4 regions of the Streptomyces sp. NPDC107550 genome follow, and region 2 is predicted to be linked to each of the others. Evidence: riboswitches for the same ligand, from Rfam matches in the RefSeq annotation. Region 2 holds a riboswitch; each other region holds the start of a gene.
The links. A riboswitch is a leader RNA that binds a small molecule or an ion and turns the genes downstream of it on or off. The one in region 2 is predicted to bind cobalamin.

Region 1 (3,413 bases), on a different contig from region 2:
CGAGCAGCAGGTCGAGGGGGCGGGCCAGCGCGAGCAGGACGAGGGTGCCCGCGCCCAGGACGACGGTGGGCAGCAGGAGTTGGTCCCAGCGGGCGCCGCCGAGCCCGCCGAGCGTCCAGAACATGACGGCGCGGACGTGTTCGGCGCGGGCGGACAGGACGAGTACGAGGCTGGTGAAAGCCGACAGTACGTACTGCACGGCGACCCCGGCGAGGACGAGCCGTCCCGCGGTCATGGTGCCGCCGCGCCGGGCGAGGGCGTACACGACGACGAGGGCGCCCATCGAGCCGAGGAACGCGGCGACGGGCAGCGCCACGCTGGTCGCCGCGCCCGCGCCGACGCCGAGCGCGATGACGAGGACGGCGCCGCAGGAGGCCCCGGAGGACGCGCCGAGCAGATAGGGGTCGGCGAGCGGGTTGCGGACGACGGCTTGCAGGACCGTTCCGGCGACGGCGAGTCCGGCGCCGACGACGACGGCGAGGACGACGCGCGGCAGTCGCACGTCCCACACGATGGAGGCGAACGCGCCGCTGTCCTCGCCGCCGAGGAGGATGCCGAGGAGGATGCCGAGGACGCGGCCGGGCGGGATGCGGACGGATCCGAAGGCGAGCCCCGCGAGCGCCGCCGCGCACAGGGCGGCGGCGAGCGCGGTCACGAGCAGCGGGAACGCGGTCCGGGTGCGGGCGCTCACTTCGCGCCGGGGTGGAGCTGGTCCGCGAGGTCCGCGACGGCGTCGGCGGCGCGGACGCCGAGGACGGCCGAGGACAGCGGCAGCACCGCGAACCGCTTGTGGCGGACGGCGGGGACGTCCGCGAGCGCGGGGTCGTCCAACAGGCGCTTCTTCTTCGCGGCGACGGAGGTGCCGCCGTAGTCGTAGATGACGATGACGTCGGGCTTGCGGTCGATGACGCGCTCCCAGGAGACGTCGGCGAAGGACTTGTCGAGGTCGGCGAAGACGTTGCGGCCGCCGGCGCGGCGGATCAGGTCGTCGCCGAGCCCGGCGCCGCCCGCCGTGAACGCGCTGGACTCCCCCGAGTCGTAGACGAACACCGAGACGGGCCGGGCGCCCTTGAGGCGGCGGGCGACCGCGTCGAGCCGGCCGTCGATGCGGTCGATGAGGCGTTCGCCGCGCTCGCGCACCGCGAACGTGCGGGCGACCTGGCGTATCTCGGTGCGCAGGTCGCCGACGCCGACGTGACCGGCCGGGCAGTTCTCGCGGTTGAGCCGGGTGTGGATCCCCGCTTTCTCCAGGCTTTCGCGGTCGCGCCCTGAGCCCTTGTCGAAGGCGCTGGCGTAGCCGCCGTACACGAAGTCGGGGTCGGCGCCGAGGAGTTCCTCCTTGGAGGGGTACTCCTTGGCCAGCACAGGGATCTTCTCGTACGCCTTCTTGTACGCGGGCTCGATCCGGTCGTCGAGGTAGGCGGTGCCGGCCATGCGCTTCTGGAGACCGAGGGCGAGCATGACCTCGGTGGCGTGCTGGTTGAGGGTGACGGCGCGCCGGGGCGGCTCCTGGAAGGTGGTGCGCACACCGCAGTTGGTGACGGTGTACGGGAAACCGGGCGCCGCGCCCGCCTTCTTCGCGTCGCCGTGGGCGCCGGTGCCGCAGGCGGCGAGCGGCAGCAGGAGCAGGGACGTCAGGAGCGCGCGCGAGGCTGCGCCGATGCGGGGCATGCGGTGCCTTTCCGGGGGATGTCCTCGTCCCCTGGTCGGTGCGGAAAGGCGGCAGGTCAGTGTCTGGCTCCCGGGCGTCGCGTGCGGCGCGACGACCGGTCACAGTGGCGGGACCGCACCGGATTCGCACCGGTTTCCTGGCCCTGACCGCCTGGGTGGAGTGGTGACAGTGTGCCAGACGGGTGTTCGACCTTCGCGGGAGGTCCACACGGGAGGTCCACACGGGAGGTCCGCACGGGCGGGCACGCGGTCCCACGGGTGTGCGCGCGGGCATGAGGAAGCCCCGGCCGTGACGGGGGACCACGGCCGGGGCGGCTTGGGAGTGGGCACGGATGGCGGTCGCCTCTCGGCGGGGGGCTCCGCAGGGCTTCAGCCGAACGATCTTCCCTGCGGGCTATAGGTGAGGCCCGGGGACACTGTTCCATCCGTGTCCACGGTGGGTTCAACGGGCGGGGCCCCCTTGTTGTTCCCCGCCTTCCGGAAGCGGCCGGTGAGGTACGTCACGCCTGGCCGGGACCGTAGGCTGCGCTGGTGATCTTCGCTTCCGCCCGCCGTGTCCGCGCGGCGCTCGGCCTCGCCCTGGCCGCCGCCGTCCTGCTCGGCGGGTGCGCCGCGCCTTCCTCACCCACTTCCCCGTCCGCTTCCTCCTCCACGGACGGGCCGCCCCGGGTGCGGATGCCGGTGGCGGACGCGGACTTCGACTATCAGATCGGCGGCGCCTACCGCCCGCCCTCGGGTGTGCGCGCGCTCTCCCGCGACCGCACGGACCGTCCGGCGCCCGGCCTCTACAACGTCTGTTACGTCAATGCCTTCCAGGCGCAGCCGGACGCGCTCGGCTGGTGGCGGCGCACCCATCCGGACCTGCTGCTGCGCGACGGCAAGGGCGCGCTCGTCATCGACGAGGACTGGAACGAGGCGCTGCTCGACCTCTCGACGGCCGCCAAGCGGGAACGGCTGGCGCGGATCGTGGGGCGGTGGATCGACGGCTGCGCGGACGCCGGTTTCCAGGCGGTGGAGCCGGACAACCTGGACTCCTACCAGCGCTCCGACGGCCTGCTGCGGGCCGGGGACGCGGCGGCGTTCGCGCGGCTGCTGACCGCGCGGGCGCACGCGGCGGGGCTCGCGGCCGGGCAGAAGAACACGGCCGAACTGCTGCCCCGGCACTCCGCCATGGGCTTCGACTTCGCTGTCGCCGAGGAGTGCGCCCGCTACGACGAGTGCGGGGCGTACGCGGACACGTACGACGACCGCGTCTTCGTCATCGAGTACCGCGCGGCCGACTTCACGCGCGCGTGCCGCGCGTGGGGCCCGCGCCTGTCGATCGTGCTCCGGGACCGCGATGTGCGGCCGGCCGGGGCGGACGGGTATGTGCGGCGCGGGTGTTGAGCCCGAACCCGATGCCGAGGGCGCGTCTCGGCGCCTCCGCGCGGCCGACCGTCCAGCTCAGGGCGCCCGGTCGGGGTCGGTCGCGGGGCACACCTCGGCGGCTGAGCGCGGGCTCCCGATCAGCTCAGGACGCCCGGTCGGGGTCGGTCGCGGGGGGGCACACCTCGGCGGCGGCTGAGCACGGGGCGGGCGGTCAGCTCAGGGCGTCGAGGCGGCGGCGGACCGCTTCCAGGGCGCCCGGTCTGCGGCCCGGTACGCGTGCGCGCAGGGCGGTGAGCGCGGGGGCGTGCGCGCGGGCGCGGGCCGGGTCGGCGAGCTGCTCCCACTGGTGATGGGCGCGGTCCACGGCGGCCTCC
Region 2 (3,413 bases):
GGGGTCGAGATCCGCTCCGCCATGTACAGGTGCAGGACGGTGCCGCCGGTGTACTTCGTCTGGAGCGTGTCCTGCATCTCCAGCGCCTCGAACGGGTCGTCGGTCCAACCCACCGGTAGCTGCGAGGAGTTGGTGTAGTACGGGTGGGCGTCGGTGCCCGCCTGGAGGATGCCGGGGAAGCGCTTGCGGTCTTCTTTGGCGAAGCGGTAGGCGGTCCCCTCGGCGGGGGTCGCCTCCAGGTTGTACAGATGCCCGGTCCGCTCCTGGATCTCGACCATCCGCGCCCGCACGTGGTCCAGCAGCCGCACGGCCAGCGCGTGGCCCTCCGGCGCGGTGATGTCGGCCCGGTCGTACGTGAAGTTACGGATCATCTCATTGATCCCATTGACGCCGACCGTCGAGAAATGATTGCGCAACGTTCCCAAGTACCGCTTGGTGTACGGGAAGAGGCCGCTGTCGATCAGGCCCTGCACGGTGACCCGCTTGACCTCCAGGCTCTCTTCCGCGAGCGCCAGCAGACGGTCGAGCGCGGCGAACAGGCCGGCCTCGTCGCCCGCGTGCAGGTGTCCGAGGCGCGCGCAGTTGAGCGTGACGACGCCGAGGGAGCCGGTCTGCTCGGCGCTGCCGAACAGGCCGTTGCCCCGCTTGAGCAGCTCGGTCAGATCGAGCTGGAGGCGACAGCACATGGAGCGGATCTGGCCGGGTTCGAGTGTGGAGCCGATGAAGTTCTGGAAGTACGGGAGGCCGTACTTGGCGGTCATCGTGAACAGCCGCGTCGCGTTCTCGCTCTCCCAGGGGAAGTCCTCGGTGATGTTGTATGTGGGGATCGGGAAGGTGAAGACGCGGCCGGTGGCGTCACCGCCCGTCATCACCTCGATGTAGGCCCGGTTGATCATGTCCATCTCGGCCTGCAACTCGCCGTAGGTGAAGCTCATCTCCGCGCCGCCGACGACCGGCACCTGCGCGCGCAGGTCCGGCGGGCACGTCCAGTCGAACGTGAGGTTGGTGAACGGGGTCTGGGTACCCCACCGGGACGGGACGTTGAGGTTGTGCACCATCTCCTGCACGCACTGGTACACCTCGTCGTACGTCATGGCGTCCTTGCGCACGAAGGGCGCCATGTAGGTGTCGAACGAGCTGAACGCCTGCGCGCCGGCCCACTCGTTCTGGAGCGTGCCGAGGAAGTTGACGATCTGGCCGACCGCCGAGGAGAAGTGTTTCGGCGGCGCGGAGTCGATCTGCCCGGGGACCCCGCTGAACCCCTCGGTCAGCAGGGTGCGCAGGGACCAGCCGGCGCAGTACCCGGAGAGCATGTCGAGGTCATGGATGTGGAAGTCGCCTTCGCGGTGGGCGCGCCCCACGGCCTCCGGGTACACCTGGTCGAGCCAGTAGTTGGCGACGACCTTGCCGGCCGTGTTGAGGATCAACCCACCGAGCGAATAGCCCTGATTGGCATTGGCGTTGACGCGCCAGTCACTACGGTCCAGATACTCGTTCACGGAATCAACAGCGTTGATCAACGTCACGACGGCCCTCCCACGAGGCGTACGGAGTGAGCCCGGCCCGGACGGAACGGGGGCCGGCGCCGGCAGGTATCGGGCTCGCCCTCCACCTGGGGGCACACCGTTGCGGGGCAGCTCCGGACTCGCACCGGATTCCCTGTTGCCTCGACCTTCCGCGTCTCCCGCGTCCCGGCCGAACCGACGCTCGAACACTACATCTGCCACACTCCCGACACGCCCATGCCACATGTAGTGGTGACACAGGTCCCGACCCGCAGGACTTACGCCCCGCGCCCGTAGTACACGGCCGTGGGGCGGCCCGCCAGGTCGTGCACCTCCACCGGGGTGCCGAAGACTTCCGTCAGGGTCTCCGGGCGCATGATCGACGCGGCGCTCTCCGCGGCGACGATCCGCCCGTCGCGCAGGGCGATGACATGGTCCGAGTAGGCCGCCGCGACATTGATGTCATGGATGATCAGGACCACGGTCTTGCCGAGTTCGTCCGCCGCCTGCCGCAGCCGTTCCATCATGCGGACCGAGTGCTTCATGTCGAGGTTGTTGAGCGGTTCGTCGAGGAGGACGTAGGCCGTGTTCTGGGCCAGGACCATGGCCACGTACGCGCGTTGGCGCTGCCCGCCGGAGAGTTCGTCCAGGTAGCGGCCTTCGAGCGCGGCCAGGTCGAGGAAGTCGAGGGCCGTGTCGACCTGGCGTACGTCCTCCGCGGTGAGCCGGCCGCCGCAGTGCGGGAAGCGGCCGAACGACACCAGTTCGCGCACGGTGACCCGCGCGGTGAAGTGGTTCTCCTGCCGCAGCACCGACAGGAGCCGCGCCACGTCCCGCGTCGGGGCGCGGTGCACGTCGATCCCGTCGACAGTGACGCGCCCGGAGGTGGGCGCGGTGAGGCGGCCCGCGATGGTCAACAGGGTGGACTTCCCCGCACCGTTGGGGCCCACGAGCGAGGTGATCCCGCCCGTGGGGATGCTCCCGGACACGGGTCCGAGGACGACATGGTCGCCGTAAGCCTTGGTGACGTCGGTGAACTCGATCACAGGGTGCCCTTTCGGACCAGATGGACGAGGAAGACCGCACCGCCGGCGAACTCGATGACGACGGTGAGCATTCCTGCGGCGTAGAAGACGTGTTCGAGGACGAACTGGCCGCAGACGAGGACGAGGAAGCCGAGCAGGAACGCCATCGGCAGGGCCGCCGCGTGCCGGTACGTGCCGATGACCTGGTAGGTGAGCATCGCCACCAGGAAGCCGAAGAAGGTCATCGGCCCGACCAGCGCCGTGGAGAACGAGATCAGCGCGGAGACGGCGAGCAGGATCACGGTCAGCTCCCGGCGGTAGCCGATCCCGAGGTTCGTCGCGGCGTCCCGCCCGAGCAGCAGCACGTCGAGCCGGTGCCTGCGCCGCCACACGACGACGCCGACGACCGCGCACACGACGGCGGCCAGCGGCAGATGCGTCGCCTCCACGGCGCTGAGCCGCCCGAAGAGGCGCGCGCTCAGCACGTCGAACTCCGCCGGGGACAGCAGCCGTTGCAGGAACACGGACAGGCTGTTGAAGGCCAGCCCGAGGACCACGCCGACGAGCAGCAGGACGTGCATGTTGCCGCCGGGCCCTTGCAGCAGCCACCGGAAGAGAACGGTGGTGAAGCCCATCATGAGCAGCGTCTGCGTCACGAGTTTCGCGGTGCCGTCGGTCGCCGCGAGCACGCTGCCGCCGAAGACGGCGACCATGGCCGTCTGCATGAGCGTGTAGACGGCGTCGTAGCCCATGACGGAGGGCGTCAGGATGCGGTTGCGGGTCACGGTCTGGAAGGTGACGGTCGCCACCGCCTGCGCGAACGCGGCCACGGCCATCGCGCCGAGCATGGTCAGCCGCCGGTCGAGGGCGAACGCGTAGGAGC
Region 3 (3,413 bases), on a different contig from region 2:
CGAGGAACGGGTAGATCAGCGGCAGGTCGCCGAGGGCCGCGTCGGGCCCGCAGGCGGCGGACAGGCCGGCGTTCTTGCCGGGCAGCCACTCCAGGTTGCCGTGCTTGCCGAGGTGGATCATCGCGTCGGCGCCGAACCCGCCGTCGGCGGTGGGCGCGGCGATCCAGCGGTAGGCGGCGAGGTAGTGGTGGGAGGGCGGCAGATCGGGGTCGTGGTAGATGGCGATGGGGTTCTCGCCGAAGCCGCGCGGCGGCTGGATGAGGATCAGCAGGTTGCCGCGGCGCAGGGCGGCGAGCACGATGTCGCCCTCGGGGTCGCGGGAGCGGTCGAGGAACATCTCGCCGGGCGGCGGCCCCCAGTGCCGCTCGACGGACTCGCGCAGCTCGGCGGGGAGCGTCGCGTACCAGCGCTTGTAGTCGGCGGCGGGGATGCGGACCGGGTTCTTGGCGAGCTGTTCCTCGGTGAGCCAGTCCTGGTCGTGGCCGCCCGCGTCGATGAGCGCGCGGATCAGTTCGTCGCCGTCGCCCGAGGTGAGGCCGGGGATGTCGGCGGGGTCGCCGAAGTCGTACCCCTCCGCGACGAGCCGGCGCAGCAGGGCGACGGCGGAGGCGGGGGTGTCGAGGCCCACGGCGTTGCCGATGCGGGAGTGCTTGGTGGGGTACGCGGACAGGACGAGCGCGAGCTTCTTGTCGGCGGCGGGGATGTGCCGCAGGCGGGCGTGGCGTACGGCGATGCCGGCGACGCGGGAGGCGCGCTCGGGGTCGGCGACGTACGCGGGGAGGCCGTCGGCGTCGATCTCCTTGAAGGAGAACGGGACGGTGATGAGCCGGCCGTCGAACTCGGGCACGGCGACCTGGCTGGCCGCGTCGAGCGGGGAGACGCCCTCGTCGTTGGCCTCCCAGTCGGCGCGCGAGGAGGTCAGGCACAGGGCCTGGAGGATCGGTACGTCGAGCGCGGCGAGGGCGCCCGCGTCCCAGGACTCGTCGTCGCCGCCCGCGCTCGCCTCGGCGGGGCGGGTGCCGCCGGCGGCGAGGACGGTGGTGACGATGGCGTCGGCGGGGCGCAGCGCGTCGATGAGTTCGGGTTCGGGGGCGCGCAGAGAAGCCACGTACAGCGGGAGCGGGCGGGCTCCGGCCTGCTCGATCGCGTCACACAGGGCGTGTACGAAGGCGGTGTTGCCGCTCATGTGGTGGGCGCGGTAGTAGAGCACGGCGACGGCCGGTCCTTCCCCGCCGGCGGGGGTGCGCTCCAGCGGGCCCCAGGTGGGGGCGGGGGCGGGCGCGTCGAAGCCGTGGCCGGTGAGCAGGACCGTGTCGGACAGGAAGCGGGCCAGGTGCTCCAGGTTGGCGGGGCCGCCGTGCGCGAGGTACTTGTGCGCTTCGGCGGCGATGCCGACGGGCACGGTGGAGGCGGCCATGAGCTGGGCGTCGGGCGCCTGTTCGCCGCTGAGGACGACGAGCGGGACACCGGCGGCGGTGAGCCGGTCGATGCCGTCCTGCCAGGCGCGGACGCCGCCGAGGAGGCGGACGACGACGAGTGCGGCGCCGTCGAGGAGGGCGTCGAGGTCGTCGAGCGGGAGCCGGGAGGGGTTGGCGAAGCGGTACGCGAGGGGGGCGCCGTCCCGGGCGTTCGCCGCGCGGGCGCTGAGCAGATCGGTGTCGGACGTCGACAGGAGCAGGAGCTGCTGGGGCATGCGGCGTCTGGCCTTCCTCGGGGTGTCCGCGCCCCGGGTAGTGCGTGACGGCGGGAGTTCCTGGCTCACCCCCGTCTCAAGAACGGGGGCTCACAGTGGCGGGACCGCGCCGGATTCGCACCGGGCTTCCTCCCCTGTCGCCGTCGCTGGCGATGTTGTTGCCTGCATCGTACGGGTCGGGGGCGGGGGCCGGTACGGGACGCCGGTCACAGGTGGGCGGTCCGTGCGGTAGGTATGCTCCCCGGCATGTCCGACTCCCTCATACCCTCTGATCCCGGTTCGTCCGGTACGTCCCGGGGCGACGCGTGTCCCGGCGCGCTGCGGCTGCACGCGGCGGACGACGGGTTCCTGGCGCGGGTGCGGCTGCCCGGCGGGGTGCTCCCCGCGACGGCGGCAAGGGCGCTCGCGGAGGCGTCCGGCGCGCTCGGTGACGGCGCCCTGCATCTGACGTCCCGGGGGAACGTGCAGCTCAGAGGCTTGCGTGAGGGATGCGGCGGGGAACTCGCGGCGCGGCTCGCGGACGCCGGGCTGCTGCCGTCGGCGGCGCACGAGCGGGTGCGCAACGTGGTGGCGTCGCCGCGTTCGGGTCTCGACGGCGGCGGCTTCGTGGACGTACGGGGGTGGCTGCGGGCGCTGGACGCCGAGGTGTGCGCGAGCGGGGTGACGCCGGGGCTGTCGGGGCGGTTCCTGTTCGGCCTGGACGACGGGCGCGGGGACATACCGGCGCTCGGCCCGGACGTGCTGGTGCGGGGCCTGCCGGACGGCGGCGGCTGCGTGCGGCTCGGGGCGGACGGCACGGGCTTCCACGTACCGTACGAGGACGCGGCGCGGGCGGCGGTGCGGGCGGCGGAGGTCTTCGTCGCGGCGGCCCGCGAGGCGGCGCCCGCCCGGGTCTGGCGTACGTCCGAACTGCCCACGCCCGCAAGCGAACTGACGGCGCGTCTGGCGCGGGCGCTGACCGGTGTTCCGTTCGCCGCGCACCCCGGCTGCGAGCACGGCGAGCCCGCGCCGCCGACCGGCCCCGCGCCCCTGGAAGCGGTCCTCCCGCTGGGCTCCGCGACGCCGGAGCAGTGGCGGGCGCTGACGGACCTGGCGGGCCGACTCCCCGCCGGAGAACTGCGGTTGACCCCGGCCCGTACGGTCGTCGTCCCCGGCGCGGACGCCGGCCACGCCCAACTCCTCACCGCCACCGGCCTCTTGACCGACCCGGACTCCCCCGCCGCCCGCACCGGCGCCTGCATCGGACGGCCCGGCTGCGCCAAGGCGCACGCCGACATCCGCGCCGACGCCGTCTCCCGGCACCCCGTCCTGCCCACGTACTGGTCCGGCTGCGAGCGCCGCTGCGGCCGCCCGACCGTCCCGTACGTCGATGTCGTGGCGCGCCCCGACGGCACGTACGACACCCGCCTGCCCGAGCCCGCACCCAGGTGAAAGAGCCGAAACCCGTGTATGACTACGAGAAGGACGGCGCGGCGATCTACCGCGAGTCCTTTGCCACCATCCGCGCCGAGGCCGCGGCCCCGCTCGCCGCGCTGCCGCCGGACGTGGCGCAGGTCGCGGTCCGCATGATCCACGCCTGCGGGCAGGTGGACCTCGTCCAGGACATCGGCTACTCGGCCGGGGTCGTGTCGGCGGCGCGCGCCGCGTTGCGCGCCGGAGCGCCCATCCTGTGCGACGCGCACATGGTCGCCAGCGGGGTCACGCGTGCGCGCCTGCCCGC
Region 4 (3,413 bases), on a different contig from region 2:
GACGAACGCGCCGAGGTTGACGGAGCCGAGGTTGCACACGGCCGTCTCCCCGTCGTCCGTCACCTCCAGGATCTCCGTGCACAGGTTCGAGGAGTGGACCGTGTGGCCGGGCTCCGCCGTCTGGTTCGCGGTGCGGTTGGCGGCGTCCTTGAAGGTCAGCCAGCCGTTGCCGGTCTGCGCGAGGGTGCGCATCATGCGGCCGTACAGATCGCGGGCGGCGACGGTCCGCTGGGCCTTGCCCTCGGCCTCGGCGCGGCGGTAGGCGGCGTCGAACTCCTCGCCCCACAGGTCCACCAGCTCGGGCACGTCCGACGGCGAGAACAGCGACCAGGGGCGGTCCTCGGCGACGCGGCGCATGAACTCGTCGGGGATCCAGTGCGCGAGGTTCAGATTGTGCGTACGGCGCGCGTCCTCACCGGTGTTGTCGCGCAGCTCCAGGAACTCCTCGATGTCCGCGTGCCAGGTCTCCAGGTAGACGGCGGCGGCACCCTTGCGGCGGCCCCCCTGGTTGACGGCGGCGACGGAGGCGTCCAGCGTCTTGAGGAAGGGGACGATTCCGTTGGAGTGGCCGTTGGTGCCCCGGATCAGGGAGCCGCGCGAACGGATGCGGGAGTACGACAGGCCGATGCCGCCGGCGTGCTTCGACAGGCGGGCCACCTGGTGGTAGCGGTCGTAGATCGAGTCCAGCTCGTCCAGCGGCGAGTCCAGCAGGTAGCAGCTCGACATCTGCGGGTGTCGGGTGCCGGAGTTGAACAGGGTCGGCGAGGACGGCAGATAGTCCAGCCGGCTCATCAGGCCGTACAGGGCGGTCACCTCGTCGAGCGCGCGGACGCTGTCGTCGTCGGCGAGCCCGGCCGCGACCCGCAGCATGAAGTGCTGGGGCGTCTCGACGACCTTGCGGGTGATCGGGTGGCGCAGCAGGTAGCGGCTGTAGAGGGTGCGCAGGCCGAAGTAGCCGAAGCGGTCGTCGGCGCGCACGTCGATCAGGGCGTCCAGGTACGCGGCGTGCGTGCGGACGAAGGCGGCCGTGCGGTCCGCGACGAGCCCTTCGCGGTGGCCGGTGGCGACGGACGCGGTGAAGGACGTGACGCCCTGCGAGGCGGCCTCCGCGGCGATCGACCGGGTCAGCAGCCGCGCGGCGAGCCGAGAGTACGCCGGGTCCTCGGAGATCAGCCCGGCCGCCGCCTCCGTGGCCAGCTCCCGCAGCTCGGCCTCGTCCGCGCGGGCGCTGCGTCCGCGCAGCGCGGCGGCGGCGACCCGGCCGGGGTCGGTGTCGGGGAGGTCGGCGGTCAGCTCCGTCAGGGTGCGCAGCAGCGCGGTCCCGGGGGCGTCGGCATCGGCGCCGGCTGCGGCTGACGCAGGATCGACGGGCGCGATGGTCACGTGGGGCTCTCCCTCGCTGGGCTCGGGGCCCGCGGGGAGGAAGTGGCCCGGGCACACGCACGAAGCGGCCCGCGTCACCGGCCCATTCCGCGAGGCCCGGACGTCGTGGACGCCCGGGCCGGGCGGCTCGGGCGTGCCGTCGGCAGGTCATCGGACTCACGTACGGGCCTTTTGCGGGCGTACGTTCACCGTTGCGGGACAGTTCCGGATTCGCACCGGATTCCCCTGCTGCGACAGCGAGAGCGAGCATACATGTTGTGCCGGTGCTCTGAAGCATGCCCACATGTTGTGTCGGGGTGGGCGGTGCCGTACGGCTTCGTCAGACGGCGGGCCACTTCAGCAGGCCCGCGACGAAGTCCTGCGTGAAGTCGCGCGGGCCGGTGCCGAGGGCGACGCGGCCCCGGTGCCGGGTGCGGCCGGACACCAGCGGGGACTCCTGGTAGTAGGCGCGCGGGTAGTCCGCGTCGTGCGGGATGAACACGGTCTTGCCGCGCGTCAGTTCGCTCGCGCACTCCACGACGACGGTGCCCTCGGCGGCGGTCACGAACGACTCGTCGGCGCAGACCCCGACGGCCAGCGGGTCGTGCAGCGGGCAGCCCTCGGCGGCGCGGTAGGCGTTCAGGTAGAACCGCATCAGGCGCGCGGTCAGCTCCTGCCCGGCGCCCGCCTCCTCCAGGACCGTCAGATCCTGCTCGCGGAAGCGCCAGCCGTGCGTCGCGTCGAGCCCGACCATCGTGTACGGGATGCCGGAGGAGACGACGATGTCCACGGCGTCCGGATCGGCCCAGGCGTTGAACTCGGCGACGGGCGTGATGTTGCCCGGCACCTCGGCCGCGCCGCCCATGAACACCAGGTGCTTGACCCGCCGGGCGAACCCGGGGTCCTCGCTGAGCGCGATGGCGACATTGGTGAGCGGCCCGGTCGCGCACACCGTCAGCTCACCCTCGTACGTACGCGAGAGACGCAGCATGGCCTGCGCGGAGGACTCGGTCAGCTCCGGGACGGCCGACGCGGCGAGGGACTCGGTGCCGAGGCCACCCGCACCGTGGAACTCGCCGGCGGCCGAGTACGGCAGCCGCGTCAGCGGGCGTCCGGCACCCCGGTGGACTGGCACGTCGCCGTCGATGCCGAAGGCGCGGGCCAGCGAGCGGCCGTTGCGGAAGGTCTGCTCGGCGGGCGCGTTGCCGCCGACGGTCGTGTACGCCTTGAGGTCCCACAGCCCGGTGCCGAGCAGGTACTGGAGGGCTACGGCGTCGTCGATGCCGGGGTCGCTGTCGAGGACGATGGGTGCGGGCATGGCGGTTCTCCTCCGTAGGTGGTCAGGGGGACACGGTAAGCGCACGAGCCCCTCCACCAGGGAGGGGCTCGTGCGCTGACGAGGGGGGCGGCGGGCGCCGGGGCTCAGTGGCCGGAGGCCCCCACGGTGGGCAGTTCGACCTTGACGCCCTTGTCGCCCGCGTCGGCGGTGTAGTCCGAGGGAGACGTCTCGTCGACGCCCTCCGGGGCCTTCAGCGCCTTCAGGACGAAGGTCAGGACGACGGTGACGGCGACGTTCAGGACGAAGGCGGTCATGCCGATGTAGCCGATCTGGCCGATGCCCGGGATCTCCTTCGCCGAGCCGCCGAAGTGGGCCTGCGTCGGCGAGGCCACCCCGTACGCGGCGACCGTGCCGTACACCATGCCGACGGCCCAGCCCGCGAGCAGCGCCCAGCGGTGGAACCAGCGGGTGAACAGGCCGCCGACCAGCGCGGGGAACGTCTGGAGGATCCAGATGCCGCCCAGGAGCTGGAAGTTGATGGCGACCGTCTTGTCCATGGTGAGGACGAAGGCGAGCGCGCCGACCTTCACGAGCAGCGACACCAGCTTGGAGACCTTGGTCTCCTGCTCGGGCGTCGCGTCGGGCTTCAGGAAGTCCTTGTAGATGTTGCGCGTGAACAGGTTCGCCGCCGCGATCGACATGATGGCGGCCGGCACCAGCGCGCCGATGCCGATGGCCGCGAACGCGATGCCCGTGAACCAGTCGGGGAACA

Region 1: another riboswitch for cobalamin. It lies ahead of ACZ7LY_RS13840 (ABC transporter substrate-binding protein); the one in region 2 lies ahead of ACZ7LY_RS01590 (ribonucleoside triphosphate reductase).
Region 3: another riboswitch for cobalamin. It lies ahead of cobN (cobaltochelatase subunit CobN); the one in region 2 lies ahead of ACZ7LY_RS01590 (ribonucleoside triphosphate reductase).
Region 4: another riboswitch for cobalamin. It lies ahead of ACZ7LY_RS06300 (ribonucleoside-diphosphate reductase subunit alpha); the one in region 2 lies ahead of ACZ7LY_RS01590 (ribonucleoside triphosphate reductase).

Annotation. Positions count from the first base shown of each region.
Region 1 is NZ_JBVKBC010000008.1:72,704-76,116, reverse strand. It holds gene ACZ7LY_RS13845 (FecCD family ABC transporter permease) at 1-691, opposite strand, end outside; gene ACZ7LY_RS13840 (ABC transporter substrate-binding protein) at 688-1,671, opposite strand; cobalamin riboswitch at 1,709-1,865, opposite strand; gene ACZ7LY_RS13835 (endo alpha-1,4 polygalactosaminidase) at 2,200-3,057, shown strand; gene ACZ7LY_RS13830 (hypothetical protein) at 3,251-3,413, opposite strand, start outside.
Region 2 is NZ_JBVKBC010000001.1:373,949-377,361, forward strand. It holds gene ACZ7LY_RS01590 (ribonucleoside triphosphate reductase) at 1-1,526, opposite strand, end outside; cobalamin riboswitch at 1,571-1,720, opposite strand; gene ACZ7LY_RS01595 (iron ABC transporter ATP-binding protein) at 1,784-2,551, opposite strand; gene ACZ7LY_RS01600 (iron chelate uptake ABC transporter family permease subunit) at 2,548-3,413, opposite strand, start outside.
Region 3 is NZ_JBVKBC010000034.1:12,348-15,760, forward strand. It holds gene cobN (cobaltochelatase subunit CobN) at 1-1,693, opposite strand, end outside; cobalamin riboswitch at 1,726-1,853, opposite strand; gene ACZ7LY_RS29650 (cobalamin biosynthesis protein CobG) at 1,940-3,124, shown strand; gene ACZ7LY_RS29655 (precorrin-8X methylmutase) at 3,139-3,413, shown strand, end outside.
Region 4 is NZ_JBVKBC010000003.1:272,832-276,244, forward strand. It holds gene ACZ7LY_RS06300 (ribonucleoside-diphosphate reductase subunit alpha) at 1-1,383, opposite strand, end outside; cobalamin riboswitch at 1,508-1,639, opposite strand; gene ACZ7LY_RS06305 (nucleoside hydrolase) at 1,703-2,680, opposite strand; gene mctP (monocarboxylate uptake permease MctP) at 2,785-3,413, opposite strand, start outside.